Regions from separate parts of the Blautia marasmi genome, predicted to be linked through region 1. Evidence: riboswitches for the same ligand, from Rfam matches in the RefSeq annotation. Region 1 holds a riboswitch; each other region holds the start of a gene.
What was found. A riboswitch is a leader RNA that binds a small molecule or an ion and turns the genes downstream of it on or off. The one in region 1 is predicted to bind cobalamin.
Positions count from the first base shown of each region.

Region 1 (10,545 bases):
GGTACTTTACCTGGGGAACTGGAGAAGTGAAGATATGTGGAAGGCAAATGCCAGACCGGCGTCCCTGACCATCAGTGTGGGAGATTCCCAGAAGAAGGATGTGGAGTTTTCCAATGAAAAGAAGGCGTTCTGTCTTTCCTTTGATGAACCGGTGGAAGCTTCCTATGTATCCCTTTATATTAAAAGCGGATTTGAGGGAGACCGGTGGAATGACAACTGCATTTCAGAAGTTGAACTATATGAATAAAAGATCAGGGCAGAAATGATCAAGCCATGAAACAGAAAGCTATAATTCTGTTTCATGGCTTTTTGTCTGCTGCCAAGGTCATCCAAAAGGGGCTTTCTTACAGCCGGACCAGTGAATTCGGAGACCTGTGCGACAGTGAACCTTATTTGTAACAGTTCAGACAGGTCTGCGCATTTACTGCGCTGACCGTATGAAAAAGTAGTGCCAGCTTTATCCGGCCCATCGCGAAGCGATTTTTAATGGCTGGATGCGTAACGGTTCAGCTTGTCCAAACTGTTACCCTTATCTGTCAACTGCACGGATGTGGTCAATAAAGAGACGGCGTATGCCCTCATATTCTCCGAGACCTTTTAACACAGCCTTCACTTCATATCCTTCGTCCTTAAACTGGCTGTACCAGGATTCCGGATCATCCCCCGCCATATCATTTTTGGCGTGGTCACCGGCCACGATCATAAAGGGCGCCAGCACCACTTCCTTCGGCTGGTAGGCTTTCAGCATTTTTTTCAGGCTCTCCATAGAGGGGTAGGCTTCCACGGTGCCCAAAAAGAAGTTGGGATATCCTTTATCTTTGAAGGTGTAATCCAGGGCAGCATAGATGGAGTTGGCAAAATGGGTTGTGCCGTGCCCCATGAATACCAGTGCCTGTTCCTCTGTTATATGAGAGAATTCGTCCGCAATGGCAGCAATAACCTTGTGGCTGTCATCCTCCGTGGTAAGAAGCGGGTCCCCGAAAGAAATCGAATGGAAGGAATCCCGGTAGGTAAGGGCATCCTCCTTCATCAGGTCATTTTCGATGCCGTTGATCACATGGGTGGGCTGTACCAGTACATCTGTAATGCCGTCTGACATCATCTGCTCCATGGCTTCCTTTACCGTGGGAATGATCAAGTTATCCCTGTTCTTAAGCTTTCGGATGATCATTTTGCTGGTCCATGCCCGATAGACAGGATACTCCGGGAAAGCCTGTCTCATGGAATCTTCGATGGCATCAATGGTAACCTTTCTGGTGTCATCATGGCTGGTGCCGAAGCTGACTGCCAGGATCGCTTTCTTTGTCTTCATGTTCACTGGTGATATTCCTCCGTAATGTGTAGTATTGATATTGACGTCTGCTATGTATTTCTCTAAGGTCTGCAGATTTTTGGGAACAGGCAGCGCAGGCTTTAAGATACCTTTCATACACAGGCTGTCGAACAGTTCCAGCACGGCAGGCGCTTCCAGGTTAGTCTGGGCCAGCACTGCTTTGTTGCTGAACACATCAGCCGGGGTGCCGTGCATGAGAACTTTTCCCTCGTGAAACAGCATAATTTCGTCCGCCCACTCATAGGCATAATTTACATCATGGGTTGCCATGAGGACTGTGATCCCGGCCTCTGTCAGACGGTTTACAATCTGGTTCACCATGGTGGTATGCTTGGGGTCCAGGGCGGCTGCCGGTTCATCTAAAATAATAATGTCCGGATGCATGACAAGGATATCAGCGATGGACACCTGTTTTTTCTGGCCTCCGCTTAAAGAGTGGGTGGGTTTATGGCGGAAGGGGGTGATTTCCAGATGCTCGATGACCTCCTCCACCTCTTTTTTGGCATCCTCCTCTGACACACCCAGATTGAGGATGCCAAAAGAGATCTCCTGGTATACGCTGGCTGAAAAAAGCTGGTTGTCAGGGTCCTGGAACACGATCCCTATTTTGCTTCGCAGCTTTAAGAGGCCTTTCTTGTCATAGGTGAACGGTTCGCCGTTAAAATACAGGGTGCCTGAGGAAGGGCGGTGTATGCCGTTGCAGCACAGAAAAAAAGTGGATTTTCCTGAGCCGTTGGAGCCCATGAAAGCAACCTTCTGTCCCCGTTTGATTTCCAGGCTGAGACCATTTAACGAATGGGAATTCTCGTCGTCATATGAAAAAAATAAATTCTCTGCTTTTAATATGATGTCATTGTTCATGCGAAGAACCTCCTCCAGATAGTTATGGAAAATAAAATGATTTCAAATAAAACAATCCACACGATCACTTTTTTCTTGGGAGGATAGGTTTCATTCAAAACATGGATGGTGCCGTCATAGCAGCGTGCCTCCATGGCACTGTAGAGGGCATTGGAACGCTTTACCGCCCGGATCATCAGGACAGACCCGAGAGCACCGAAGGACTTTAAGCTTGTCCGGTAATTTCTGTTTCCCAGGCGGCTGTTCTGTGACGTGGAAATATAATAGGCAGTATCCAGCAGCACGAAAATAAAACGGTAAATAAGCAGCATCAGCTCAATCATCAGTTTGGGGCAGTGCAGCTTTCCCAGCACATTCAGAATGTCCGGCATGGGGGTCGTCATGGACAGAAAATACAGGCAGGAGACTGCGGACAGGGCTGTCAGAATCAACTGCAGGGCATAAAATAGCGCGTCTACGCTCCCGGTGAGGTACCAACTGCCTATAGAAACGGCAAATAGATCCAAGGGCTCGTGTTTTAAATTCAAAACAATGGCAATGGTGCTCAAGATCAGGAAAGCCAGCGGCACAGTCATAAAGTGGATATAGCGGGAAAAAGGGATTCCCCCCTTATAAACGGTGAGAATCCCTGTGACTGCTAAAACAATGCATGCGACCACGATGGAACGACTCATCACACAGAAAAGAAGTGTAATCATCGCGAACGCAAACTTTTCACCGGCATTTTCATATCTAAGCTTGGAATTGTAACAAAGCTTATCAATGGTTATCATAAGTTACTCCTTTCGCCGGATGCAAAGTATCATTCTCCTTTTCCCAGCTTCTTTCTTTCTACAAAGCGTCCCATAAAGAAGGCCAGGATGCCAACTCCGATGGAAGACTGCACACAGAACAAAAGGCTTTCCACTTCACCGGGAAGCTCGCGGCCAAGTATTTTTTCAAGGATCGGTTCTGCAATGGGCTGAAAACCGGAGTCCACTTCCGCCACCACCTGGCTGCCGGCATCGTCAGAGCCGCCGAATTCTGCGTCCTTTAAAGCGAAGAGCGGTATGAACGCAATTAGAATGATCACAATTAATAATCCAATTACTGTTTTTTTCATATTACTTTGCCTCCTTTAAAAAACCGATGGTACGGAGTTCCGGTTTCGCATAGGTCTCAAGACCCATGATGATAAGAACTGTGATGACGCCTTCGATAATTGCCAGAGGTAACTGTGTGGGTGCGAACACCAGCAGGAATTTTCCCATAGCGCCCATAATGGTAGTGTCTGCATGGTGAGCCAGTGCCATCTGTACGGCAGTTACACAGTATGTAAATAAGTCGCCCAGGGTCGCTGCAAGGAAAACAGAAACATATCGGTTCACCTTGCATTTTTTACAGATAAAGAAAATTCCGTAAGATACAAAAGGTCCTGCGATTGCCATAGAAAAAGTATTGGCACCCAGGGTGGTAAGTCCGCCGTGGGCCAGCAGGATAGCCTGGAAGAGGAGCACAATAATCCCCAGAATGGAAACTGCGCTGGGGCCGAAAAGGATGGCGCCAAGCCCGGTTCCTGTCATATGGGAACAGCTTCCTGTCACAGACGGGATCTTAAGGGATGAGATCACGAATACAAAGGCTCCTGACATAGCCAGCAGGGTGATCAGGTTTCTGTGTTCATTCAGGGTTTTCTTGATGGACATAAAACCTGCGATCAAAAACGGGACGCAGATTACACCCCATGCGATGCAGAACCCTCCGGGAAGATAACCTTCCATGATGTGCATGGCACTTACATTCGGCACAATACCAAAGGTCAGTGCGAACATGCTGGCCAATACAATAATTCTTTTTTGTTGCTTACTCATTTTGTCTTTTCCTCCTTCTGATTGAGTAATATAATGCCCAAATGGGTATAAAAAAACCTGGCGGTAAAAACACCGACAGGCCATCAGAAGAACAAATGCGGACAGCAGACCTTATTTTAATAAGCGCCCATACCGCCTGTTCTTACACAAGGCCATCGTTCGTAACCATTGTGTAAATCGCTTGTGACAGGCAGGTCTTCTGACTCGGGCGTCATCACCACATTTTGCCTTCCCAGTTTCCCAGTGACATCATAAAATGTGACTCTTCCCTCACAGCGGCGCGACCGTGTGAGCTTTTAACTCAACTTTCCTATTATTCCGACGTAGCGGACACCTGTGCACACTCAATTCTGTGATTATTGTATCGCCCCGGAAGTTTTTTGTCAATTGAATTCGACAAAAAATCAAGATGTTGCACCAGGTAACATTCTGTGCTAATATGAGAAAACAAAAGGTGTGTATAAAACAGTGCAATGTCCTGGTTTTCTAAGCATCTAAAAAACGGAAACGAAAGATATGGAGTGTAGGAACTATGAGTATTTCCATGATTGGAATTGACCACAGCAGAGCATCCGTGGATATCAGGGCCAGATTTTCTTTCACCAGAAAAAATGCGGTGAGCGCTATGGAGCGGCTGAAAGAGGACAAGGATATCTTAGGGTGTATTATTTTGTCTACCTGCAACCGGATGGAGATCTGGGCCAGCGTGCAGGATGACTGGGAGGGTTCCCTTTACAGTTTTCTGTGCAGGGAAAAAGAAGTTTGCGAGGAGGAGCACCGGGAGTTTTTCATCACAAGAGAAGGCAGTGAGGCAGTGGAGCATCTGTTCTATCTGACCAGCGGTTTAAAATCTCAGATCCTGGCGGAGGATCAGATCATCACCCAGGTGAAGGATGCGCTGACACTATCCAGGGATGCCTACTGTACGGACGGTGTGCTGGAAGTGCTTTTCAGGATGGCAGTGACGGCAGCCAAGAAAGTGAAAACAGAAGTGGCGTTTTCAAGAGCCAATACCTCTGTCATCCACCAGGCAATTGACAGGCTGGAAAACCAGGGATTTTCCATCCAGGGCAAGACCTGTATGGTCATCGGAAACGGAGAGATGGGAAAAGTGACGGCTCTGGCCCTGAAAGAGGCAGGCGCGGATGTGACGGTGACGGTCCGCCAGTACCGAAGCGGTATGGTGACCATTCCCCAGGGATGTGAGCGTATCAATTATGGGGACAGGATGGAACTGCTGCCCAAGTGTGATCTGGTGGTGTCAGCTACGGCCAGCCCGAACTGCACCATAACAAAAGAACTTTTTGAAAATGCGGAGGTTCCCCATCATGTGATCCTGATCGATCTGGCTGTGCCGAGAGACATTGACCCGGAGGTGGGAGAGCTTCAGAATGTGACCCTCTATGATATTGACAGCTTTAAGATCGACGCTGCATCCCCAAGGCTTCAGGCCAGTATGCAGAAGGCAGGGGCTATTTTGAAGGAACAGATGTCAGAGTTTTATGACTGGTTTTCCGGCCGTGATGTATTTCCGAGAATCCAGGATATCAAGACGGAAGCTGTGGAGGATTTGAATGCGCGGATCTTAAAGATCCTGAAAAAGACCCCTATGGAGGACAGTGACAGAGAAAGGCTTCTGAAGGCTATAGACACGGCTGCGGGGAAGGTGGTAGGCAAGATGATCTTCGGGCTGAGGGATTCTTTGGAGCAGGATCTGTTCATGGAGTGTGTGGCCGGATTGGAGAAGGTTTATGAAGACTGAGAAAAAACTGTTTCCGCTGTACACAGACCTGACTGAGAAAAAAGCTGTGGTCATAGGCGGAGGAAACATAGCTTCCAGAAGGATCAAAAGCCTTCTTGGCTTTGTGGGGGAACTGATAGTGATCGCCCCCGATGTACAGCCGGAAATCCGGGAGCTTGCAAAAAGCGGTGAGCTGGTCTGGAAACAGAAAAGATACGAACGGGAAGATTTATATGATGCGGATCTGGCATTGGCGGCCACGGATGACAGGAAGGTAAATGAAGATATCTACAGTGCCTGCAAATGTCTGGGCATACTGGTGAACACAGCCAGTGACCAAAACAAATGTGATTTTCATTTTCCTGGAATCATTAACCACGATGGTGTGGTCATTGGGTTCAACGCAGCGGGAAAAGATCATAAGAAGACAAGGCAGATGCGGGAAAAGGTGGAAGAATTTTTAAAGATGCCGGGAGGTAGGAAATGAGCAGCGAAACAGTAGTGATCGGGAGCCGGGAGAGCCGGCTTGCCGTAATACAGAGTGAGATGGTGAGAGACTACATAGAGAAGAACAATAAAGGACTGAAGGCCGAGCTTCTCACTATGAAGACAACAGGGGATATTATCCTGGACAGAACCCTTGACAAAGTGGGGGGGAAGGGCCTGTTTGTAAAAGAGCTGGACCGGGCGCTTTTGGACGGAAGAAGCCAGCTTTCCGTACACAGTCTGAAGGATATGCCCATGGAAGTCCCGGAGGAACTGCCTCTTCTGGCTTTCTCAAAAAGGGAGGACCCAAGGGACGCGCTGGTACTTCCCGAGGGAGTGACAGAACTGGATAAGACAAAGCCCATCGGCTGTTCCAGTCTCAGGCGTACCCTGCAGCTTGGTGAATTGTTCCCTGACATGGAGTGTAAAAGTGTCAGAGGGAATGTACAGACAAGACTTGGAAAGCTTGACAGCGGAGAATACAGTGCTCTGGTTCTGGCTGCGGCAGGGCTTAAAAGGCTGGGGCTGACCCACAGGATATCCAGATATTTTGAGCCGGAGGAGATGCTGCCCGCGGCAGGACAGGGGATTCTGACCGTACAGGGCAGAAAAGGGAGAGATTATTCTTACCTGGATGGCTACGGGGATGCGGACAGTACCTGTGCGGCCTTGGCGGAGCGCTCTTTTGTAAGATTTTTGGACGGGGGATGTTCCTCACCGGTTGCGGCTCATGCGGTGGTGGACCGTGACAGGATCGAGCTTACCGGCCTCTACTATGAGGAGGAGACCGGCGCATATAAAAAGGGCAGCCTGGAAGGGACTAGGGCTGAGGCGGAGGAACTGGGCGTTCGTCTTGCTAAAAAACTGAGAGAGGAGTGCAGAGCGGCATCTATGACAGCAGTTGGACAGGAGACAGACCGTGCATGCTGTAAGGGAAAGGTCTGGCTTGTGGGTGCAGGCCCGGGAGATATTGGACTTTTTACCCTGAAAGGCATGGAAACTTTGAAAAATGCCCAGGTGGTTGTGTATGACAGCCTTGTGGGACAGGGGGTCCTCTCCCAGATTCCGGCCGGTGTGCGCCTGATCAATGTGGGAAAACGTGCGTCTCACCATATTATGCCTCAGGAGCAGATTAACCAGGTACTTGTGGAAGAGGCAAAAAAGGGATATAGGGTAGTCCGGTTAAAGGGCGGGGACCCTTTTCTCTTCGGAAGAGGCGGAGAGGAGCTGGAGCTTCTCACAAAAGAGGGAATCCCCTATGAAGTGGTGCCCGGAGTCACCTCCCCTTTGGCTGTTCCTGCGTATAACGGTATTCCGGTGACACACAGGGATTTCTGTTCCTCCCTGCATATTATCACAGGACATAAAAAGCAGGGGGAGGCCTATGACATTGATTTTGAAGCGCTGGTGCGCACAAAGGGGACACTGGTGTTCCTCATGGGTGTCACGGCGCTTGCTGATATCTGCAATTCCCTGCTGCGGGCAGGTATGCCGGGTGAGATGCCGGCTGCCATACTGCAGAAAGGAACCACGGCAGGACAGAAGCGGATCGTGGCTACCGTTTCCACTCTGGAGGAGGAGGTAAAACGTCAGGGGATCGAGACGCCGGCTATCATCGTGGTTGGCCGGGTTTGTTCTCTTGCTGATACCTTCGGATGGTATGAGAAGCTGCCCCTGGCAGGATATAAAGTGCTGGTCACAAGGCCCAGAGAGACGGTTTCCACTATGTCCAAAAAGCTGCGCCTGATGGGAGCGGAAGTGCTGGAGCTTCCCGCTATCAAAACAGCTCCGCTTAAAGACCAGAGCGCGCTTTTCAGCGCATTCGGACAGCTTGACAGCTATGACTGGCTGGCATTTACAAGCCCCATCGGTGTGAATGTATTCTTTGAGGAGATGAAAAAGGCGGGGACAGACGTGAGAAAACTGGGCGGAGCAAAGATCGCTGCCATTGGAAAAGGTACGAAAAAAGCACTGGAAGAGAGAGGCTTGTTTGTGGATCTGATGCCTGAGGTGTTTGACGGGGAATCCCTGGGAAGAGCGCTGTGTGAAGTCTGCAGCGGTAAGGAAAAGATCCTTCTTCCGAGAGCAAAGATCGGAGGAAAAGAGATCATCCAGGAGCTGGAGAAAAAGCCCGGGCTTTTGATCTGTGATGTGCCGACCTATGACACCTTTTATGAAAAACAGGAAATGATCGATGAGAAAAAGGCTTTTGAGAGCGGAGAGATCAACTGCGCTGTCTTTACAAGTGCGTCTACCGTAAAAGGATTTGCGGAGGCAGTAGAAGGCCTTGATTATACAAAAGTGACGGCTGCCTGCATTGGAAAGCAGACGAAAGCTGCTGCGGACGCATACGGAATGAAGACATTTATGGCAAAACAGGCCACCATTGACAGTGTGGTGGATTTGGTTGTAAACTTGAAAAACAGCAGGTAACTGTGAAAACACGGGACAAATGAATCCCCAGACCTGTCTGGTGTGTTACGAATATACGAATAATTGAAAATTACGATAAGAGAGGATAAAAGGAGTGTAGCAGCATGGAAATGACAGTCAGACCGAGAAGGCTTCGGAAAAACGATACCCTGCGCAGAATGGTGCGGGAAACCAGGATGGATAAGAGTTCCCTGATTTACCCCATTTTTGTCCGCGAGGGAGAGAATATGGAGGAGGAAATCCCCTCCATGGAAGGACAGTTCCGATACAGCATAGACAGACTGCCTTACGCCCTGGAAGGGCTTATGAAGGCAGGAGTGGATAAAGTCATGTTCTTTGGTATCCCGGATGAGAAGGACGAGGTGGGAAGCCAGGCATACGCAGAGAATGGTATTGTGCAGAGGGCGCTTCGGGAGGCCAGAAAACAGTTCCCGGAAATGTATCTGCTCACGGATGTGTGCATGTGTGAGTATACATCCCACGGACACTGCGGCGTACTGTGCGGCCATGATGTGGAGAATGATGAAACCCTTAAACTGCTGGCAAAGACAGCCCTCTCCCATGTGGAAGCGGGGGCTGATATGGTTGCCCCTTCAGATATGATGGACGGCAGAGTCCGGGCCATCCGTGAAGTCCTGGATGCCAACCAGCATAAGGATATCCCAATCATGTCCTATGCTGTAAAATATGCCTCTGCATTTTACGGCCCCTTCCGGGAAGCCGCGGGTTCTGCCCCTTCTTTTGGGGACAGAAAGAGCTATCAGATGGATTTCCACAATAAAAGGGAAGGTCTGAAGGAGGCGCTTCTGGATGTGCAGGAAGGTGCGGACATTATCATGGTAAAACCAGCCCTTTCCTACCTGGATGTGATCCATGAGGTAAAGAACAGCATCAATCTGCCGGTAGCGGCCTATTCTGTCAGCGGAGAGTATGCTATGGTGAAGGCAGGCGCAAAGCTTGGATATATTGATGAGGCAAAGATCATCTGTGAGATGGCAGTGAGCACTTACCGGGCCGGAGCAGATATTTACCTGACTTATTTTGCAAAAGAACTGGCCGGATTTATGGATGAAGGGAGAATCGGATAATGACAAGATCAGAGGAATTATTTGCGCGCGCCGTAAAACGGATCCCCGGAGGCGTGAACAGCCCAGTGAGAGCTTACGGCGCCATCGGGGAGACCCCGCGTTTTATACAGGGGGCTGTGGGAAGTAAAATATTTGATGTGGACGGCAATTCCTATACAGATTACATTGGCTCCTGGGGACCTATGATCTTAGGCCACAATCATCCTGCCATCCGTGAAGCTGTGATCAAGGCAAGTGAAAACGGATTAAGCTTTGGCTGTGCCACGGCAAAAGAGGTGGAGATGGCCGAATTCATCTGTGAAAGGATCCCCCATGTGGAGATGATCCGTATGGTAAACTCCGGCACAGAGGCCGTGATGAGTGCCCTCCGGGCTGCCAGAGGTTTTACCGGCAGGGATAAGATCATTAAGTTTGCAGGATGCTATCACGGTCATACAGACGCCATGCTGGTGAGCGCGGGAAGCGGTGTCATGACCAGCGGCGTGCCGGACAGTGCCGGTGTGCCAAAGGGCTGCACCCAGGATACCATGATCGCTGTGTATAATGATCTGGGGAGTGTGGGAGAACTTCTGGAAGAGAGCAGAGGCCAGGTGGCTGCTGTGATCGTGGAGCCAGTGGGTGCCAACATGGGTGTGGTCCCACCTGCCGACGGATTTTTAGAGGGACTCCGGATGCTGTGTGATAAGTACGGGGCAGTGCTGATCTTTGACGAGGTCATCACCGGTTTCCGGTTGAAATTTGACGGTGCCGCAG
Region 1 is NZ_OIWX01000001.1:5,680,729-5,691,273, reverse strand. It holds gene C6P39_RS25095 (NADase-type glycan-binding domain-containing protein) at 1-247, shown strand, start outside; gene C6P39_RS28225 (hypothetical protein) at 274-399, shown strand; gene C6P39_RS28610 (sirohydrochlorin cobaltochelatase) at 530-1,318, opposite strand; partial or broken gene C6P39_RS28605 (energy-coupling factor ABC transporter ATP-binding protein) at 1,592-2,194, opposite strand; gene cbiQ (cobalt ECF transporter T component CbiQ) at 2,191-2,967, opposite strand; gene C6P39_RS25080 (energy-coupling factor ABC transporter substrate-binding protein) at 2,997-3,296, opposite strand; gene C6P39_RS25075 (energy-coupling factor ABC transporter permease) at 3,298-4,044, opposite strand; cobalamin riboswitch at 4,217-4,397, opposite strand; gene hemA (glutamyl-tRNA reductase) at 4,577-5,806, shown strand; gene C6P39_RS25065 (precorrin-2 dehydrogenase/sirohydrochlorin ferrochelatase family protein) at 5,796-6,272, shown strand; partial or broken gene hemC (hydroxymethylbilane synthase) at 6,269-7,132, shown strand; gene cobA (uroporphyrinogen-III C-methyltransferase) at 7,163-8,704, shown strand; gene hemB (porphobilinogen synthase) at 8,809-9,792, shown strand; gene hemL (glutamate-1-semialdehyde 2,1-aminomutase) at 9,792-10,545, shown strand, end outside.

Region 2 (10,545 bases), 3.7 Mb from region 1:
GCGCACGGATCTGACTGCTGTCTATAATTTTGACGGTAAGCAGGAAGGAAATAAAGAAATCTCTCTGCAGGGCGGGACCTATGAGAGCCACATGCAGTATGTGTCAAAAGAAATCATCGGCTTTATCCGGACACCTCTGCCGGTATCATGACTGCGGCAAGTATGCGGAATGCAGTTTTTCTATCAGAGAGCTTTTGCAGCCTTACGGTAACAGCCATAGTCACAGGCGGTATTGAAGTAAACGGGGCGCGGGCAGGAGATCCCACTGAATGGTGTGAGGAGAGGGGATATTGGGAAAAAGTTTCATCCAAAACGTTGGGAACCATCAATATTATGCTGTTCATCCATGCTGACCTGGCAGACGGAGCACTTGCAAAGGCATTGATCACCTGTACAGAGGCAAAGGCGGCGGCAATCCAGGAGTTGTGTATTTCCAGCAGATACTCATGGGGGATTGCCACCGGGTCCGGTACGGATGGTGTGATCTTGGTATCAGATATGGATGCCTCCCTTCATCTGACGGAGACAGGGAGCTACAGCAAGGCAGGAGAACTGATTGGACGGGTTGTGAAAAGGGCTGTGAAAGAGGCTCTCTTCAGGCAGAGCGGCGTTGGCGCTTCCGTACAGCATGACGCGCTTAGGCGTCTGGGAAGGTTTGGACTGACAGAGGATGTGCTGACCAGCCGTATCATGAGACTGGATGATCATATACAGGAACAGGAGGCTGTTGAGAAAGTCCATAAATGGAAAAGAAGCAGCAGCGGCGTATTATGGGCTGTTTTAGAAGCGTGTCTGCTGGAACAGAGGCATTGGGGACTTTTGGATTGGGAGGAAACAGAAAGAGGAAGAAAAAAATGCCTGGAAATCTTACAGCCAGAGGATGAGCATAATTACCCCGAGATTGCAGAGGCGGTCAGAGGATGGCAGAAAGATATGGACAGCATACCAGGCAAAGAGTAACGCACGGCTGGTTTTAAAGCAACAGCAGATCATGTTCGGGGCACTTCATAACTTATGCAGCAGCAAGTGCTGCATTTTAAGGTATAGGAAGGGACACGGAAGAATATATTATTCTGAGAAATTAAAAGTATCAAGTAACTAGTACAGCGTTGCATAAGTTCCAGTGATATAGCACCCGCTATTTACGCCAGTGCCGCGTTGCCGAAGCTAGTCGTAGGAACCGCTACGCCGTCGCTTCGGCGCCTTGCACTGACGAAAATATCAGGCACTCTATCACCGAAACTTACGCAATGCTGTACTAGATGAAAATGCAGTAAAACAAAGAAAAACGCTGAAAACGTGCGATTTAAAGAGAAATGGTTGACATTCAGTCAGCAGTATGCTAATGTATATGTGTGTATAAATTCCATATCAGCTTACCAAGTGCACCAGGGTTATGTTTTGCCCTCTTTTAAAGAATCCTGGTGAAAAGGGAATCAGGTGTAAGTCCTGGACGATCCGGTCACTGTGAACAGGGAGCGAAGCGCAAAGATCCATTGTATAAGAGATTATATGAGAAGGAGCGTTAAGTGCAGATCTGTGAGTCAGGAAACCTGCTTGGATAAGTAAAAGGTTGAAACTTCCGACGAAAGTTTTCCATCCATTATGACATTTGATATGGAATGCCTGCTTAGAACGTGAACGAAACAGGAACCTGTGTGAGGAATTTATGCATCCAAAAAAGCAGGAGGGTCAGTGGAGACGAATTTGTTTCTATATATTCCTCCGCACCCCAAATGTATAGAGCTTGGTCTAACAAATTCGCCCACGGGCCTCCTGCAGGTAAAAAAATAGTGTGTGAAGCTGCTGTAGGATATCTGTCTGACAGCAGCTTTATTTTTGCATCAGAAAAGATCCCCGCGGAGATGCAGGGGGAGCCGTAGATGGCCGAGTCTCTGCACGGGGAGTGAAAATGTCCGCGCTCTTTAGCAGGAGCCCGGCAGACAAAAGGGTTATAGAAGGGAGAATCAGTAATATGCGGGAAGAGGATATGATTGCAGCAGCTGAGGAAGCGGGGTTTGCAAAAGCAGCCGTGATGAGTACAGAGGATTTGGAATTTGAACATGAATTTCGTATGTTTTGTGAGCAGAATGACTGTGGGAACTATGGAAATAATTATGGATGTCCTCCCTACTGCGGAACTCCCGAGGAAATGGAGAACCGGGTCATGCAGTATAAAAAAGCAGTGGTTTTCCAGTCCAGAACACCGGTAAATAATATATTTGATGATGCTGAGACAAAACAAATTAAAAAAATACATACCAGGATGACGCTCCGTACTGTGGAAGCGCTGAGAAAGAACGGCCTGGATGATAACGGCATGTATGTTATGTGCGGACCGTGCAATATGTGTGAGGAATGTAAGATGCCGGCAGGAGAGCCATGCGTCCAGGAGCAGAAAAGATTTTCCTGCCTGTCCGCCTACTGCATAGACGCAGCTAAAATGGCAAAGCACTGTAACATGGATATGCAGTGGAATGGAGATATCGTTTCCTTTTTCAGTATCTACCTCTATGATAAAAAGTGAATTGGGGAACCAAAAGAAATCCGGATAAGGTCATGAGATTGTATATAACGGAGGCAGAAGCCTATGGACTTAAAAGAAAGGGCAAAAAAATTAAAGTCTGATATACCGGCAGTCTTTTTAGCATTGAAAGATAAAGAGACACCTGTTTTAGCAAAACTGGCGGCTGGTATCACTTTGGGTTATGCCCTCTCTCCAATTGATCTTATACCGGACTTCATACCGGTTCTTGGATATTTGGATGATGTGATCTTGCTGCCTGCAATGATAGTATTAACCGTTAAACTGATACCGAAGGAGGTATGGCAGCGGAGCTGTACCCGGTCCGCAGAAATGTGGAAGGACGGAAAGCCGAAGCGCTGGTATTTTGCAATCCCTATCGTTATGATATGGCTGTTGCTCCTATGGATGATCGTAAGAGCCATATGGTTTTAAAAGGAACTTTACAGCAGAAGGCGCCGTTTCATGGGAAACGGCGCCTTCTGCTGTCAGTATCAATCCACTTTCCAAAGTCCTAAGGCAGGGGTTTTTACAAAATAGATTTCTTCCCCGTTCTCCAGAGTGTTCCATCCGTCATGAAGAGTATCCGGATCGTACAGGGACGCAGCGTCCTCATAATCCATCCACTGATAGCCAACGCTTTCAATCTCTTCTTTTGAAAGATTCTCCGGCTTTGTACAGTAAGTGATGTTGAACCGTCCGTCAGAAGAGCCCTGGATCAGATGGGCGGCAGCCATGATCCTGTTCTCAAAGGCCCCTTCATTGAACAGCTTCAGTACATAGTCACGTCCCTTATAACCGTAAGTCCTGGTCATGTTGTCCATCTCTTCATTTTCACCGAAGGCTTTGACGCCGGGAGCCAGGATGATCAAATCTCCGCCGTCAGCCACAGCCATTCTTGTCCGGTAGATACCTTTGTTCCCCACCCACGTTGTCTTCAGCTCATATGGGTCCAGATAAGTAACAAGTTTTTTTGCCCTGCGCTCCACATGGCAGATGTTCAGTTTGCCGGAAAGCTCCACTGCAAGCTCAAAGGGTTTTCTGGAAGGTCCGGTGTAAAGTCCGTTCAGGCAGATTTCCTCATCCTTTAAAGTGGTGACAGTCTGGATATATACCAGGGGAAGTTTTCCGTCCAGGAAATGCTGCTGGGCGTAGTCAAAGACTTTCCGCGCGGGGGAGTCCGCAACACCCAGGGCTTTTTCCATGCCGCATATGGCACTGAGCATGTGGGATTTATTGATCATCTGGCGTCCGCCTACACCTACAAAAATGTTTTTGCTGTAGTTTGCCATGCCCACAACCTCGTGTGGCACCACCTGACCGATGGAGAGGATCAAGTCGTACCCGCCGTTTATGAGCTTTTCATTGACTTCCACTTCAATATCCGTGGAATACAGACCGCCGGATATTTCCTCAATGACTTCCTGTGGCACTTTTCCGATAGAAACGGTGTCTGTCTGCCAGTGATGCACTAAAAATGCTTCCTCCGGCACGACATTGCCGAACATCTTTTCTTTTTCCTCCCCGTCCATAGCCATGTGGGTGCCCAGGGCGGGCATTACATGTACAGTGGCGGTGGGGGAGAGTTTTTTATAGAGGACCTGGGTCAGTTCCCCGGCGTAGGAGTAGCAGCGGGTGAAGTCCGGCGGTATGATCAGGACTTTTTTCAGTCCGGGATACTGGGCCAGCAGTTCATCCATGCATTTCTCCACTTCAGCTGGAGAGATGCCGGAAGTTTCGTTTGTCAGGTATATCTCGTTCATAGATTCCTCCTGTTTTCCATCAAAGGGATTAGTCCAGTACTAGTCTTCAAATTTCAGAACCAGCTTAAGCACATCCTGGGGATGCTCTGTGATCATAGTCAGGGCTTCCATAACATCTTTGTAATTATAGGATTTTGTCATGAGCTGTTCCGGATGCAGGGTGCCGTCCTCAAAGCCTGCGATGACTTCATCGAAACAGTTGTTGTTCAGGCGGGAGCCGGCTATGGTCAGTTCCTTTTTGGTGATGTCAGCCATTGTGATCTGGGAAGGTACGTTTTTCAGTCCCAGGACCACGATACGTCCTGCCGGGCAGGCCAGCTGTACACTCTGCTCAAAAGAAGAAGGGATGCAGACCGTATCCACAATGACCGGGATACCTTCACCGTCTGTAAACTTCAGGAGGCGCTCCTCCAGATTCTCCTCTGATACCAGGACCACTTCATCTGCACCCATGGAAAGGGCTTTGTCCAGACGTTCCTTTACCAGGTCTGTCATGATGACTTCAGCGCCGTTTCTCTTGGCAACCTGCATGGCCGCAATACCGATAGGACCGGAACCCATGATGAGAACTTTATCCCCTTTTGTGATCTGCCCTCTTCTGTTGATCTCCACACCGATGGTGAATGGCTCAACCAGACCAAGGAAAGATTCGTCAAAATCCTTGTGAAATTTGTGGATATTGGATTCGGGAGCACATACGAACTCTGCAAATCCGCCGTCTCTGTGAACACCCATAACTTCCAAAGTAGAGCATACGTTGTGGCGTCCGATCTTGCAGGCATAGCAGTGTCCGCAGCTTACAACCGGGTCAACGGCAACCTTGTCGCCTACTTTTACGGCAGTTACATCCTGGCCCACCTCTGTTACAATACCGCCGAACTCATGTCCGATCAGCCGTGGGTAAGTTGCCAGTGAGTTGGTGCCGTTATATATACCGATGTCAGAGCCGCAGATACCGCCGGACGTAATGCGAACGATCACATCATCTTTATTTTTGATCTCAGGTTTTGGAACATCGACGATTTCAACCTTAAATGGTTCGATTACTTTTATAGCTTTCATTTGATTAGAACACTCCTTTTGTTTGGAAAATAAAAAGTTGATAGAGAACACGCCCCGTTTCTTGCGGCGTAACTGATATATTAATTGACGGCTGCTGTTTTCATGATGTTTAAGAAAACCGGCCGAGATGGAATGGATGAATGGAATAAATTGATATATCAGTTGTCTTGGCATAACTATAACAAATGCAGAAGCAAAGTACAATATGAAAAAGTGCCAACATATAAATGGAATTTCTGTATAGAATTCACAAAACGTATGACGTCCTCTGTCCTGCGGCCTGCAGAAGTTGACGAGATGTTTGCGGTGTGTTACGCTTCAGTAAACAGAGGACAGATAACAGGGGGACCGAGATGATGAAAATATCAGAAAAAAGAGCAAAGGAAAACAACCGGGAATATGCCTACAGGCTGCTGCGAAGTAATATTATGACACTGCAGCTCATGCCCGGGACCACATTAAATGAAGGGGAACTGACAGAACTGCTGGGGATCAGCAGAACACCTATCCATGAAGCCATCATTATGTTAAAGGAAGAATCTCTTGTGGACGTTTTCCCTCAAAGCGGCTCCAGGGTATCCATGATACATATAGATATATTGAAGGAAGGGTATTTTCTCAGGTCTGTGATAGAACCGGAGATCATCCGCCAGATCGCGGGTAATCTCCGGGAGGAGGGAATGATGGTCCTGAAGGAGAACCTGAACAGACAAAAGGCAGCCCTGGAGAATGAGGAGAAAATAGACCCGTTCTTTAAACTTGATGATGAATTTCATCATCTGATCTATGAAATGGCAGGGAAGCAGAAGACCTGGTATGCCATGAAAAAAGTCAGCTCCCACTATGACAGAGTGCGCTATCTGGACGCGATCATGAATAAGACGGACCTTGCAGCCATACATCAGGAACACAAAGATATATATCATATGCTGCTGCTGGGCCTCTCCGTGGATTTTGATCTGAAAGACTTTTATGACAGGCACCTGGGCACCTACCGGAGACATTTTCAGGAAATACTTGAAAAATACCCGGAGTATTTCTGCTAGCACAGCAATAAAGCGCGGGTGTGTATAAAATATGCACAAAAAGTTTATTTAAAATTTATAATAATCTCACATAATTTATATTTGCTCTTGACGTGTGACGTCTGATTTGTTATAGTCGATTTATGGAATGGATGAGAGGTCATACGTGTTATTACTTGTAAAAGAAGTGACAGGGATAACAGGAAAAGGGAAAAAGGAGGAAAACGTATATGTTTTCAGGAGAAATGGTAACAGGGCCATTGCTGATAGGTATTTTTATTCTGGCGATCGCCGTTTTATTGTTGTTGATCATTAAATTTAAGCTGAATGCTTTTGTGGCATTATTGCTTACTGCATTTGGCACAGGTGTGCTGGTAAATATGCCGCTGGCTGATGTGGCACAGACCGTTACAGACGGTTTCGGTGGTACACTGGGCGGTATCGGTATGGTAACAGGTCTTGGTGTAATGCTGGGTAAGTTCATGTTTGAGTCCGGCGGAATCGAGTCAATTTCCAATAAGATCTTAGGTGCGTTCGGCGAGAAGAAATCCCCCATCGCTGTTGCGCTTTCAGGTTTTATCACAGGTATTCCGGTGTTCGGCGATGTGGTTTACATCATGTTTGCCCCCATGCTCCGTGTACTTTCCAAGAAAACAAAGATTTCCATGGTAACGTTTGCCTGTGCGATCTCTGTTGCTACCACTTGTACCTTCGCATTAGTGCTCCCCACAGCACCGCCTCTGGCAGTTGCTGAAGAGCTGAATATTGAGATTGGTATTTTCTTCTTCTATGCATTGATCTCCGCTTTTGTGGGAATGATCGTGGGCGGTATCTTTTATGGTTCTATTCTGAACAAACAGGATCAGAAGAACAACCACTTCTACACCTTTGAAGATTTAGATGAGGAAGAGGCAGAAATGTCCAAGAGCGGCAAAGGAAAAGGAAAGGAACGCGCAAAAATGAGCGCAGGAAAAGCACTTTCTATCCTCCTGGTTCCGATCGTCCTGATTCTGCTGGGAAGCTTTGTTCCGCTGGCAGTTGGCAAAGATGCAGCGATCGTTCCGTTTGTCACATTTATCGGAAACAAAAACTTTGCTATGATGGCAGGTGTTATCTACGCCGCAGTCATCTCCAGAAAATACATAACAAAGACAGCTACAGACATTATGACAGAAGCTGCTGACCAGGTAGGTTTGATCCTGCTGATCACAGGTGCAGGCGGAGCTTTCGGTAAAGTTCTGCAGGCTACCGGTATTGCTGATTATGTTGCAGGTTCTCTGTCACAGTTCAGCATCCCGATCCTGGTACTGTGTTTCCTGATCGCACAGATCATCCGCTGTGCACAGGGTTCCACAACCGTTGCTCTTATGACAACAGCAGCCATTATGTCCAGCACAATTGCATCCGGCGGTGTATCCCCGATCCTGTGTGCGATCGCTATCTGTGCAGGCGGTATCGGCCTTTCACTGCCGAACGACTCCGGATTCTGGGCGATCAGCCGGTTCTTTAAGATCTCTGTAACGGATACCATCCGTGGATGGAGTATCGGCGGTTTTGTTGCCGGTGTGGCGATCCTGATATTTGTATCCATACTTTCTCTGTTCCAGGGCTTCCTGCCGGGACTTATGATGTAAGTGTGAACATATAAGGCCATAGATGCCGCCCGAGGGAAGATGCCCTCCGGGCGGCATTTTTTATCACAAAGGAGAAACAATGAATCCTGCCGTTACTGTTCTCAGGCCACTATCCCGCCAGGTGTTTTCATGCAGAATGCTCCATATCTGTGCATCGCAAAGCGTGTTACTGGACACGGAGTGAACAGTAACATCCTGCTGGAAGAATCTGATTTATATGCAGTGCCAGGTAGACTTTCTTTAAACGAACGTGCTATAATATGTAAACAAATGCTGAAAAATGCAGAAAACCTTCGACAAGCAGTGTCCGTGCAGGGCATATAAAAACATGTGCAAATATCCGTTCATAACTGTTATACAAGCTGATTGGCCTCCTGGCCAATGTGGGAACTGTGAGAGCACCGAAGAGTTACTAAATGATCAAAGAGGTAAAAATATATGTTAGAGTCGTTGAATGAGAGTAAAAAACTACTGCCAGAGAGAGTGGCAGAGCAGATCATCAGCCTGATCGCGGACAGGGAGCTGAAGGCCGGTGATAAGCTGCCAAATGAATTTGATATGGCACAGCAGTTATCTGTGGGAAGAGGCACCATACGGGAGGCTGTTAAGATTCTTGTTTCCAGGAATATACTGGAGATCCGCCGTGGCTGCGGAACCTTTGTCTGTGAAAAGCCGGGTGTTGTGGATGACCCCCTGGGATTTGCTTTTGTGAAAGACAAGAAAAGACTTGGCCTTGATCTGTGTGAGGTCCGTATGATAATTGAGCCGGAGATTGCGGCATTGGCAGCGGAGCGGGCAACAGCTGAGGAAATAGAAGAACTGCAGAGAATTGAGGATGAGGTGAAGGAGCTTTGTGATAAAGAGGAGCCTCATATGCACAAGGATATTGAGTTCCATGAAATGCTGGCAAAGATGAGCAAAAATATGATCATGCCAAATATCATTCCTGTGATCCAGACAGGTATTTCCCTTTTTATAAACATAACGGATTATTCTCTGACAAAGGAAACCGTCCGCACCCACCAGATGATCGTGGATGCCATCAGGGCGCGCTGTCCTCAGGCGGCAAAGGATGCCATGATAGAGCATCTGGCAAGTAATCAGGATAAAATAGAAAGACTTTCCGGGCTTTAGTCAGCCCGGAATTTTTTTGTTGTACGGAACGGACTGCAAGAGCGGTCCTTCCCGGATTGTTATGGGGCTGTATTTTTGTGAAAATTGCATAAATATAAAAGGGTAAAAATAAGCAAAAGGGATAAAATAAGCGGGCCTATTGACCTCGGAGGAAAGAAGTGGTACTATACAAACAGATACGACGTATGATGTCTTGAAAAGACAGAAATATACCATTCCAAATCAAGCAGCGATTCATTAGATCCATTTAATCAAAGGAGAACGATTATGAAATTAAGAAGCCAGGAATTAAGAAAAATTGCACCGGAATTAGACCCGCTCCGTCTGGGGACCGGATGGAAACTGGAGGATTTATCAAAACCGCAGATTATGATTGAAAGTACCTTTGGTGACAGCCATCCCGGCAGCGGGCACCTTATGGAGCTTGTGGAGGAAGTAAGGGCAGGCGTTGCAGAGGCAGGCGGACACGGTGCCAGGTATTTCACCACAGATATCTGTGACGGAGAAGCCCAGGGCCACGATGGGATCAACTATTCCCTGGCGTCCAGAGATATGATCGCCAATATGATCGAGATTCATGCCAATGCCACACCTTTTGACGGCGGTGTTTTTGTGGCAAGCTGTGACAAGGGCATGCCTGCACATCTGATGGGGGTGGGAAGGGTCAATATTCCGTCCATTATCGTGACCGGCGGTGTCATGGACGCAGGTCCTGACCTTCTGACCCTGGAGCAGATCGGTATGTATAATGCCATGTGCGAGCGCGGGGAGATCACACAGGAAAAATTGACTTTTTACAAACAGAATGCATGTCCTTCCTGCGGTGCCTGCTCTTTTATGGGAACAGCTTCCACCATGCAGATCATGGCAGAGGCACTGGGCCTGATGCTGCCGGGAAGCGCTCTTATGCCCGCTACCAGCAAGGACCTGCGCACAGTTGCCAGGGAGGCCGGAAAACAGTCCGTGTGGCTGGCAGAACATGACCTGACACCGGATAAGATCGTGACGATGAAATCCTTTGAGAATGCCATTATGGTACATGCTGCCATCTCCGGCTCCACGAACTCCCTGCTTCATCTTCCGGCCATCGCCAGAGAATTTGGCATAGAGATTGACGGGGATACCTTTGACCGGCTGCACAGGGGTGCGCATTACCTGCTGAACATCCGCCCCGCAGGAGAGTGGCCTGCACAGTTCTTCTATTATGCAGGCGGCGTTCCCACAATTATGGAAGAGATCAAAGATATGCTCCATCTGGATGTCATGACTGTCACAGGCAAGACGCTGGGCGAAAACCTGGAAGAACTGAAAAAGAACGGATTTTATAATAAATGTGACAAATATCTGGAGCAGGTAGGTCTGAAGAGAGAGGATGTGATCCGTCCCTTTGACAAACCATTCGG
Region 2 is NZ_OIWX01000001.1:1,993,528-2,004,072, reverse strand. It holds gene C6P39_RS08840 (hypothetical protein) at 1-151, shown strand, start outside; gene C6P39_RS08835 (adenosylcobinamide amidohydrolase) at 163-960, shown strand; cobalamin riboswitch at 1,380-1,561, shown strand; gene C6P39_RS08830 (DUF2284 domain-containing protein) at 1,976-2,527, shown strand; gene C6P39_RS08825 (YkvA family protein) at 2,591-2,959, shown strand; gene C6P39_RS08820 (lactate racemase domain-containing protein) at 3,019-4,287, opposite strand; gene C6P39_RS08815 (zinc-binding alcohol dehydrogenase family protein) at 4,327-5,349, opposite strand; gene C6P39_RS08810 (GntR family transcriptional regulator) at 5,703-6,395, shown strand; gene C6P39_RS08805 (GntP family permease) at 6,605-8,008, shown strand; gene C6P39_RS08800 (FadR/GntR family transcriptional regulator) at 8,447-9,142, shown strand; gene ilvD (dihydroxy-acid dehydratase) at 9,410-10,545, shown strand, end outside.
Region 2: another riboswitch for cobalamin. It lies ahead of C6P39_RS08830 (DUF2284 domain-containing protein); the one in region 1 lies ahead of C6P39_RS25075 (energy-coupling factor ABC transporter permease).

Region 3 (10,545 bases), 3.8 Mb from region 1:
TTAGCCCCGGTCAGTAAGTGGGGAAGCTGTCTGACCCAGCAGATACGGGAGACTATGGATCAATATGCTGCTCAGGCAGAAATCGGAATTTTTTATCCGGAAGCCTATCTTCTTCAGGCAGCGGAGGCCAAAGGGACAGAGGATAAGTGGAAGATAGGGGTGCAGGGTATTTACCGGAAGGATACGGAAAAGGGGGGAAACTTTGGTGCATTTACAACTAACAGGACAGCTAAAAGCGTGAAAGCCATGGGATGTGAATACGTTTTGATCGGACACTGTGAGGAGCGCATGGACAAGGCCGGGATTCTGGCAGAGGCGGGAGTGGTGGACCCGAAAGCTGTGAACAGGCTTTTAAACGAAGAAATTTCCTGTGCGGTAAAGGCAGGTCTATCTGTCTTGTATTGCGTGGGGGAGACTGAGGCGGAACAGGACAGATGGCAGGAGGTTATAGGGCAGCAGCTGGATGTGGGGCTGTGTCAAGTGGATCTGTCAGGGATTGCCGTGGCTTATGAACCTCTTTGGGCAATAGGACCCGGGAAGCCTGTTCCGGATTCTGATTACATTACTAAGGTGGCTGAATTTATTAAATTACGCACCGGAGGCTGTCCGGTAATATATGGCGGTGGACTGAAGGAGGAAAATGCCCGTATGCTGGCAGATATTCCGTGCGTAGACGGGGGCCTTATCGGACTTACGAAATTCAGCGGTGATATCGGATTTTATCCGGAGGGATTTGCGGCTATCGTAGAAAAATATCTGGGGGAAGGTGATGTGATATGAAACTTGATTTTGAATATGGTACAGGTACCATGCCGGCTGATCTGCCGGATGAACGGACGGATGTTTTTATTCCGGGCATAACGGTCTCTGATCCTGCCTGCATTTCCAGGAACCAACTGGTAAATAAGACAAGGGAATCTATTTTAAACCCCATAGGAATGCCGCCGCTTGCAGAGCTGGCCGGTAAAGGAAGTACCGTTACCATAACAATTCCCGATATTGTAAAAGGGGGATGCCAGCCCACTTCACACAGAAAACTGTCTGTTAAGCTGATTCTTGAAGAATTATATAAGGCCGGTGTGGAAAAGAAAGACATTCTTTTGATATTTTCCAATGGCCTGCATCCCAGAACAAACAAAAAGGAGATGCGGCAGATTTTGGGAGATGAACTTTTTCATGAATTTTACTATTCCCATCAGATCATCAGCCATGACAGCGAGGACTACGAACATCTGGTTGATCTGGGCTGCACGGAACGGGGCGACAGAGTTCTTATGAATAAATACGTCTATGATTCTGACATTCCCATTTTGATCGGGCACACCCAGGGAAACCCTTATGGCGGATATTCCGGGGGATATAAGCACTGTGCTACAGGAATCACCCACTGGAGAAGTATTGCGTCACATCACATCCCTGATGTGATGCACGGAAGTGATTTTACACCTGTCAATAACCATTCTCTCATGAGAACAAAGTTCGATGAGATCGGAATGCATATGGAAAAATGTATGGGTAAGAAATTTTTCTGCTGCGATGCTGTTTTGGATTCCATATCCCGGCAAATAGAGATCAACAGTGGGTATGCAAAAGAAATGCAGCCACTCTCCTGGCAGACTGCTGACAAAAGGACATATGTGCCATGGGCGGAAAAGAAATATGATGTGATGGTATTTGGCATGCCTCAGGATTTTCATTACGGGGATGGTATGGGTACAAATCCAATCCAGATGATGCAGGCTTTATCAGCGCAGGTCATCCGTCATAAGAGAGTCATGAGCGACAACTGTGTGATCCTATGTTCATCCATCTGCAACGGCTATTTTCACGATGAGCGCTGGCCCTATCTGCGAGAACTCTATGAAATGTTCCAGCATGATCATATGAATATACTTCCTGATATGGATAAGTACGGTGAGTATTTTGCTACCAATGAGGAGTATATAAGAAAATACCGTTTTGCGGGCGCATTTCATCCTTATCATGGGTTTTCTATGATGAGCTGCGGCCATATAGCGGAGATGAATACCTCTGCTATATATATTGTGGGGGCGCAGGAACCTGGAATCGCAAGGGGAATGGGATTGAAGACCCGGGCCACATTTGAGGAGGCGCTTGAGGATGCCATGAAGAAATATGTGGGGGATAAGCCTAATATCCTGGCTTTGCCGCTGGCGTTTAAGAGGGCTTCGGTTCATCTTTGCATGAAAGAGGGCAAAGAGAGTTGAAACCGTCCTGCGGATAACAATATGGTTTTCGGGCAGGGGAAAAAATAATTCAATTTTTCCTCCTGCCTGATTCTTATAGAATAAATCATAAATCAGTAGAATCCCGAAGTACGATATCGGATTGAATAAAATACAGTTATCATTTTCAAGCTCAAGTCTGTATCCTTCTAAAACATTTTTCAGTGAACTCCATGCCTGGTATGTGGAATAACAAAATTCCCGGTCACCAACATATCCAAACGAAGTTTTTCCTTTTTTACAAAAGGCTTTGTAAGTCTGTAAATTGGACCTCAGCTTTCTACAGTTATAATATCAGTTTTTCCGGAAAAATGATAAGGGTTATAAAAAGTATTGATAAAAACAGCAGGGATATTCAGAGATAATATCTCTTCCCAGTAATGCTTATCAAAAACATTAATGGAAATAATTCCACATACCGTACCTTCGTATATGCTGATTGATGGGAATAGGGAATGGATGCCATATTAGTATGTCAGTGTTTCCTTCTTTTTGTATGTGTTGGCAGTTTTTAATGCTGACGGAGGAAGAGAGCGCGTAAATATTTTTATTTTTTAGATTTAGCTATCATTGGAGCAGTCTTGTGTTATCATTTTATTTATAACATGTGGCCTGGTTTTTTAAACTTTCATGCGCAAGCGCATAAATATTTCTGGCAGGCAGTGGTTGTAAAAAATAACAATAAAGTCTATGTCATTAGAAGGTGGAGAACAATTATGAAAATTCAGGAATTACGGAAGTTATTAAGCGCCTCTGACAAGGAAAGGCTGGAAAAGGCGTTTGCTGAATGCTACAAGCAGCTTCGTAAGGGACAGAAGGAAGAAATTGACCCTGTAATAGTTGATATTCTGGAAGGGAGGGCTATTGATAAGAAGAAAACGGAAAGTACAGTAAGTTTTGAGGAACTGGAACAGCAAATTGAGGGATTTATTGAGAACGCTTATGCGCAGAATTATTTTGCACCCAACCGTGTTATTGCCAAAAGCCAGCGTCCTAAATGGCGTTTCATGGTTAAAAATTATATTAAAGAACTGGAAAAGGTTCCTTTTGAGAGCGAATATTATCCCAGAGCGGTTAAGCTGTTGTCGGATATATACCATTTGATATGTGCGGCTTGCAACTACTATTTATTTTCTACGGAAGACCCCTTTCGCTCTATCGGATGGGAGCAGTCAAATTTATTTGAATTACTGGTCAAAATGACCTTTGCGTCGGGGTATACCCGGGTAAATATTGCGCAATTGCTGTTAGATGCAACTGGCGGAGGATTGAGCAGGGAATCTTTACATATTGAGCAGGAACTGGTGCTCCTTGGCGGATTAAAGACAAGCGATGTAAAACTTATGGCCATAGAAGAGGCAAAAAAGCTGATAGAAGGAAAGACGGAAAAACTGATGGAGAGAGGGATGCATTCTAATCAGAACTATTATCTGGAGGAGGTAGTGAATGAGCTTTGCGGCATGGTCCTGCTCATATCAATCCAGTTAGGAGAGCCGGAAGAAGGCATAAATTATTATTTCAAGCATACCAGAATGCTCAATAGGGAGATTACGCTTTATTGTGCTCTTGATCTGATAAATATAATAGAAAATGATGACTTATGGATAAAAGTGTATGAGTATGGTGTTAAAAAGAGAATCAAACCGCGGGATTGTCTGAAGGATAGATACGAAATATTAAAAAAGGAAAAAGAGAGTAAAATATGAGCCGGCGTACAAAAGAAAAGTGTAAATACTATGGGGTATATGAATCGGCATCTGTTCGCCGGCAAAGAACGGCAGAAGAAACTTGCTGCCGAAACGGGCACTAGTACAGCATTGCGCAAATGTGATTTGACACCCTATCCTTCGTGTGCTAATATGAAATCAATTCAAACAGCAGTCAGGACGCAGATGACGCTGCAAAATAAAATAACGAAATCTGCCGTAAGGGGAATCAGGTGTGAATCCTGAGCGATGTGGTCACTGTGATTAGGAGCAAACTCCTATAAGCCAGGATACCTTGCGCCGGATGGAATGAAGCTTCCGTACAAAGCCATGCATTCCGGACTCTCTATAAGCACATATATAGATTCGGAAACAGGTCAGCAGTGGAAAGCCGGCCTGTTTTTTATTGTGAAACTCGCTTCGGTGCGGAAATCCTGAAACCGGGAATTGTTTTTACAAAGGAAGGAGTAGGACATGAAGGAGAAAAGCAGCAATAAAAAAGTGATCATAGGAGCAGCCGCGCTTGTTTTGGTATGTGTAGCTCTGCTCCTGGTTTACAAGAACTTTATGCCGAAAGGTACAGAGGGTGCAAAGACGATCACCGTAAAAGTAGTACATGGGGACAGCAGTGAAAAAGATTTTGAGTATAAGACCGACGAGGCATATTTAGGAGCTGTGATCCAGGACAACAAGCTGGTGGAAGGGGAAGAAGGAGAGTACGGGCTTTTCATGACCTCCGTGGACGGCGAGAAAGCAGATGAATCCAAACAGCAGTGGTGGTGTCTTACAAAAGGCGGGGAACAGGTGAATACATCGGCAGATCAGACGCCCATAGAGGACGGGGACACATTTGAACTGACCTTAACCGAAGGTTATTGATTGAAAGGATGCGAGGTACCAATGAAAACAAGGTCTCTGGTTATTATGGCAATGCTGACAGCCATATTGTTCGCAGGTCAGGTGTGTATGGCTGCGCTTCCAAATATTGAAATCGTCACATTGCTGGTGATCCTGTATACACAGGTGTACAGGAAAAGGGTTTTCTTTATTATTTATGCATTTGCGCTGCTGGAAGGTGTTTTTTACGGCTTTGGCATCTGGTGGTTCAACTATCTGTACATCTGGAGCATCCTGGCTTTGATCGTGATGTTTGTACGCAGTGAGTCTCCGGTTGTGTGGAGCATTATATCCGGTGCGTATGGGCTGGCATTTGGCCTTTTGTGTTCCCTGCCGTATTTCGTGTCAGGCGGCTTAGGCGGAGGCATGGCTTACTGGGTATCGGGCATGTACCTTGACGTGGTGCACTGTGTGGCCAATGTGATCATATGCCTGGCATTATATAAACCGCTGCACTTTATTTTAAGGAAGCTTGAGCATGTGCCGGCAAATGTATCAGCAGGCGCGCAGATGAGATAGGAAATAAAAAACGGAAACAGGATGTACCTTCCACTTTTTTGGCGGATATGGAGACATCCTGTTTTTTTTATCCCGAAGAATATGAAAAGCGTCCTCTGCGGATACTAAAAAAATCAGATATCTGCAAAGGAGGCAAAATATGCTTATTATAAACGGGAAAATACTGACAATGACCGGAAAACCGGTGGAATGCGGATATGTACGGACAGAGGGAAAAGTTATCACAGAGGTGGGAACCATGTCTGCTCTGGATAAAAGACATAAAGGAGAAGAGGTCCTGGACGTAGACGGCGCCTGGGTAATGCCCGGACTGATCGAGGCTCACGCCCACATTGGGATCTCCGAGGAAAAGTGGGGTGCCATAGGGGATGACTGCAATGAGCAGACAGACCCCGTGACTCCGGCTCTGCGTGCTGTGGATGCGGTAAATGCCATGGACCCGGCCTTTCATGATGCCATCAAAGCAGGTATCACCTCTGTCATGACCGGACCGGGCAGTGCCAATGTAGTGGGCGGACAGTTTGTGTTTATGAAAACACAGGGCAGATGTGTGGACAATATGACAGTCCTTTTTCCGGCAGCCATGAAGGCGGCATTGGGGGAAAATCCCAAGACCATTTACGGTGACCAGGGAAAATGTCCGGCTACCAGAATGGGGGCAGCAGCATTGCTCCGCAGGACATTGCAGGAAGCCGTACAATACCGGAAAGATAAAGAGAGGGGCAGGCTGGACAGGGAAGATTTTGATAAGGAGCCATGGATGCCTGTGCTCCAGCGGGTGATCCCTATGAAGGTACATGCACACCGGGCAGATGATATACTGACAGCTATCCGTATAGCAAAAGAATTCAATATAGATATAACGATAGACCATGGTACAGAGGCACATTTGGTGGTGGATGAGGTAAAAGCATCGGGATTCCCGGTGATCGTAGGGACCGATCTGACCTCACGCTCAAAACTGGAAGTACAGAACATGAATTTTAAGACCAATAAGATCCTGGCTGAGGCAGGGGTGCTCATTGCAGTCACCACAGACCATCCGGTGGCACTGATCCAATATCTCCCCCTGTGTGCCGGGCTGGCTGTGAAGGAAGGACTTCCCATGGAGGAGGGACTGAAAGCGATTACCATAAATCCGGCAAAAATATGCCGTGTGGATCAGAGAGTGGGCACCCTGGAAGCCGGAAAGGATGCTGATATTGCCATTTTCACAGGGAATCCCATGGAAGTTTTCACCAAAACGCTTTATACCATTATTGATGGGCAGATTATATATAACGGTATGAAGGACGATGATGAATTTACACTTCCCCCGGTAAGCGCAGGAAATGATATTCCCAAAGCTGTACATGCAGAGAATGAGTAGAATTCTGCAGGCCGCTGTGGTAAGATGAAGTTATAAACCACGGGCCGCAGGTTCTGCCTGCAGGGCCGCAGGTACAAAGGAGGATGTAAGTGTGGCAAGATACAAATGCAGTGTGTGCGGGTATATTTTTGAAGAGACAGAAAGCAAAAAGTTTGAAGATCTAAAGCAGTGTCCTGTATGTAAACAGCCGGCGTCCGTATTTGAGCGTATTGAGGAGGAAACGGAGGCGCAGGCACCACAGGATACCGGAGAAGAGAGTTCCCTTGACTATCCGGCGGAATATGTGCGCCGTGATCCCTCCTGCCGCTATATGGCAGAGATCCACCGGATGGCAGTCACAGGTAAACCGATCATTGAGGCCATGGGTACACAGATGAAGATGCCGTGCTGGGATGAGATCCTGATATTGGGGGCCCAGCTGAATCCCCCGCCTCTCATGGAGCACGAAGCGGTGAGTACCACTACGGTGATTGGAAAACATGCAAAAAAACCAATGGTTCTGGACATGCCGGTCTACATCTCCCATATGTCATTCGGAGCCATGTCAAAGGAGATGAAGACAGCCCTGGCAAAAGGCAGCGCCATGGCCAAGACTGCTATGTGCAGCGGTGAGGGAGGTATCCTGCCGGAGGAAAAAGCGGCTGCATACAAGTACATATTTGAATATGTTCCAAATCGTTACAGCGTCACACCTGAAAATCTCTCCACAGCGGACGCCATTGAAATAAAGATCGGACAGGGCACAAAGCCGGGAATGGGCGGCCACCTGCCGGGAGAGAAAGTGACACCTGAGATCGCAGCCATCAGAAACAAACCTCTGGGCCAGGATGTGATCAGTCCTTCCAAATTTCCTGACGTCAATTCAAAGGAGGATTTAAAAGAACTGGTAGACCAATTAAGGATGGCATCCGGCGGACGTCCCATAGGAATAAAAATTGCGGCGGGCAGGATTGAGAAGGATTTAGAGTACTGTGTGTTCGCGGCGCCTGACTTTATAACAATTGACGGGCGGGGCGGCGCCACAGGAGCCAGCCCCAAACTGGTCCGGGATTCTACCAGTGTACCCACCATTTATGCCCTCCACAGAGCCAGAAAATATCTGGACAGCGTGGGAGCAGAGATTGACCTTGTGATCACAGGGGGTCTGCGCGTCTCTTCGGACTTTGCCAAGGCCATTGCCATGGGAGCGGATGCGGTTGCGGTTGCATCGGCAGCTCTTATTGCAGCTGCGTGCCAGCAGTACCGCATCTGCGGATCCGGCCAGTGTCCGGTTGGTGCAGCCACACAGGATCCGGAGCTGAGGGAACGTTTGAAAGTGGATGCAGCAGCAAAAAGGACTGCCAATTTCCTGAACTGCAGCAAGGAGGAACTGAAAACTTTTGCAAGGATCACAGGGCATAAAGATGTGCATGATATGCAGGTGGATGATCTTTGTACCATCAGCCGGGAAATATCAGAATTTACCTATATCCCTCATGCATGATGTGCCTTCTGAAGTCTTTCGGAAAATCATAACATTTTTTGAGGGAAGGGCAGAAGAGAAAATATAGAAAGTATAACAATAAAAAACATACATAGGTACTGGTGATCATGTGTTTTAAATCATCCATATCAAAACCTTAATGGGAGAAAGCAGGAAACCAAGACTTTAATGGGAGAAAGCAGGAAACTGCATTCTCCCATTTTTGCGCACACCTGAGAAGTGTGGACAGTAACACACTGCAAAAGCAGTAAATAGTTCCAGGATTATTAGGATTGTAAATCGCATTGGTTTGGTTATATAATTCATATAATATCGAAAAATGTCGAAATAGAGCGGAAAAGAACCGGGGGGATCATATGAGGAGCAGGAAAAAGTTAAAGTACAGGATCATGGATATGGGGTTGAGACAGAAGACGGTGGCACTGGCTATGGCATTTTTTATGGTTGTGGTTATTTTGTCCGGTGTCACTTTCTTTACGATTTATGAAAACATGAGGATAGAGACTACAAAAAAGGCGGTGGACAGCCTCATGTCGCAGAAGAAGGAGGATATGGAGACTTATTTTGACAATCTAGAAGGCCTGGCTTACAGCATAGGATTCTCCTCCTGGATGCAGACCCTGTTCCAGCAGAAGAGCCTGGATACACGTACCATGCAGGAGGTATCAGAGAATATTGAATACTTTCTGGGCAGCATATCCGATATGAATGAAGGGGTACAGCTGGCAGCTATCATGGACAGTGGGGTGCGTCTGCGGGGAACCGGGCATCTGCATCTTGATTATTCTGAACATCTGGAGAGAAAAAGCTGGTATCCGGTTTTTCTCATGAACGGAAAATATATAGAGGAAGGTGAGGGGAAGGGCATATATACCAAGGGCCAGGGATGGTATATGAATATCTATTATCCCATCAACAACCAGTATACCCTGGAACAGGAGGGCATCCTGGTCATGACGCTGCCGCTTCAGAATATCGCCCATTTTACCGATATTGGAGCAGAAGGCGAGTACATGACTATAAAAAACCAAAACGGCAAAGTCATAACGTCCAGTCTCCCGGAGAAAACGGCGGAGGAGGTAAAAAGAAAACCGGGCTATTTCAGTACCAGGACAGCACAAATAGACATAGGAGGTGAATACTGGACTGCCGAGGTAGTCCTTGATACATCAGGTCTTGCGGTGGACAGCAGGAATATCTGGCTGGGATTTGCAGCCGTACTCCTGCTTGCAGCAGTATTGTTCCTATTGGCAGCGGTCATGTTTTCCAGATATCTGACAGTACCCATTCTGGAATGCAGGGATGCTATGAAAAAAATACGCAACAATCAGATGGGTATTACCATGGAAAACCATTACCACGATGAGATTGGAGAATTGATAGATGGATTCAATGACATGTCCGGATCCATACACGAACTCATAGAGAAGAACAGGATGATCAGTACCCTTCAGAAGGAAACTGAATATCAGATGCTGCAGCAGCAGATAAATCCGCATTTTTTATATAATACATTGGAGATCATAAACGGTCTGATCCTGAATCATGAGGAGGAGTCAGCAGTCAGCATCTGCGAGAATCTGGGGAGTATGTTCCACTACAACCTGAAGCAGGAAAAATGGATCAGCGTAAAAGAGGAGATGGCATATATCCGCCAATATCTCCTGATCATGAAGTATAAGATTCCCGGACTGTCGGTTTTCTGTCAGGTGGAGCCGGGGGTGGAAAAGAAAAAGATCCTAAAGGCACTCCTGCAGCCATTGGTGGAAAACTGTATCAGACACGGATTTGCCCAAAGGACAGACGAATGCTGTATATCCATATCCATTGAAGAGAAGGATAAAAAAATCTGTATTTCGATCATGGACAACGGTAAAGGAATCACCAGGGAGAAATATATTTGGCTTTTAAAGGAGCTTCAGGATATCAGGGAAAATCCCAATCAAAAGAAAGAGTCATCGGTACATATTGGCATCTGGAACGTATTCCACAGACTTTATCTGGAGTATGGAGCCTCCATGGAGTTCCAGATCATATCAAAAGAAAATGCAGGGACCAGAATTCAGATCACACTGCCGGGGGAGGGAGAAGATGATTAAAATTTGTATAGCTGATGATGAGGAATATGTATTAAAAAGTATACGACGCAGGATAGAGCAGTCAGGACTTGACGTGGTGATCTCCGGTACGGCGATGAATGGGGTAGAGGCATATGAATTATATGAAAAAGTAAATCCTGACATTTACTATGTGGATATCAATATGCCCTTATGCAGCGGCCTTGACTTTGTAGAACGAGTGCGCACTCTGGATAAGGACAGTCAG
Region 3 is NZ_OIWX01000001.1:1,916,628-1,927,172, reverse strand. It holds gene C6P39_RS08525 (triose-phosphate isomerase) at 1-780, shown strand, start outside; gene C6P39_RS08520 (lactate racemase domain-containing protein) at 777-2,228, shown strand; gene C6P39_RS08515 (hypothetical protein) at 2,963-3,952, shown strand; cobalamin riboswitch at 4,126-4,268, shown strand; gene C6P39_RS08510 (DUF4430 domain-containing protein) at 4,427-4,831, shown strand; gene C6P39_RS08505 (hypothetical protein) at 4,853-5,368, shown strand; gene C6P39_RS08500 (amidohydrolase) at 5,508-6,737, shown strand; gene C6P39_RS08495 (glutamate synthase-related protein) at 6,829-8,220, shown strand; gene C6P39_RS08490 (sensor histidine kinase) at 8,577-10,319, shown strand; gene C6P39_RS28145 (helix-turn-helix domain-containing protein) at 10,312-10,545, shown strand, end outside.
Region 3: another riboswitch for cobalamin. It lies ahead of C6P39_RS08510 (DUF4430 domain-containing protein); the one in region 1 lies ahead of C6P39_RS25075 (energy-coupling factor ABC transporter permease).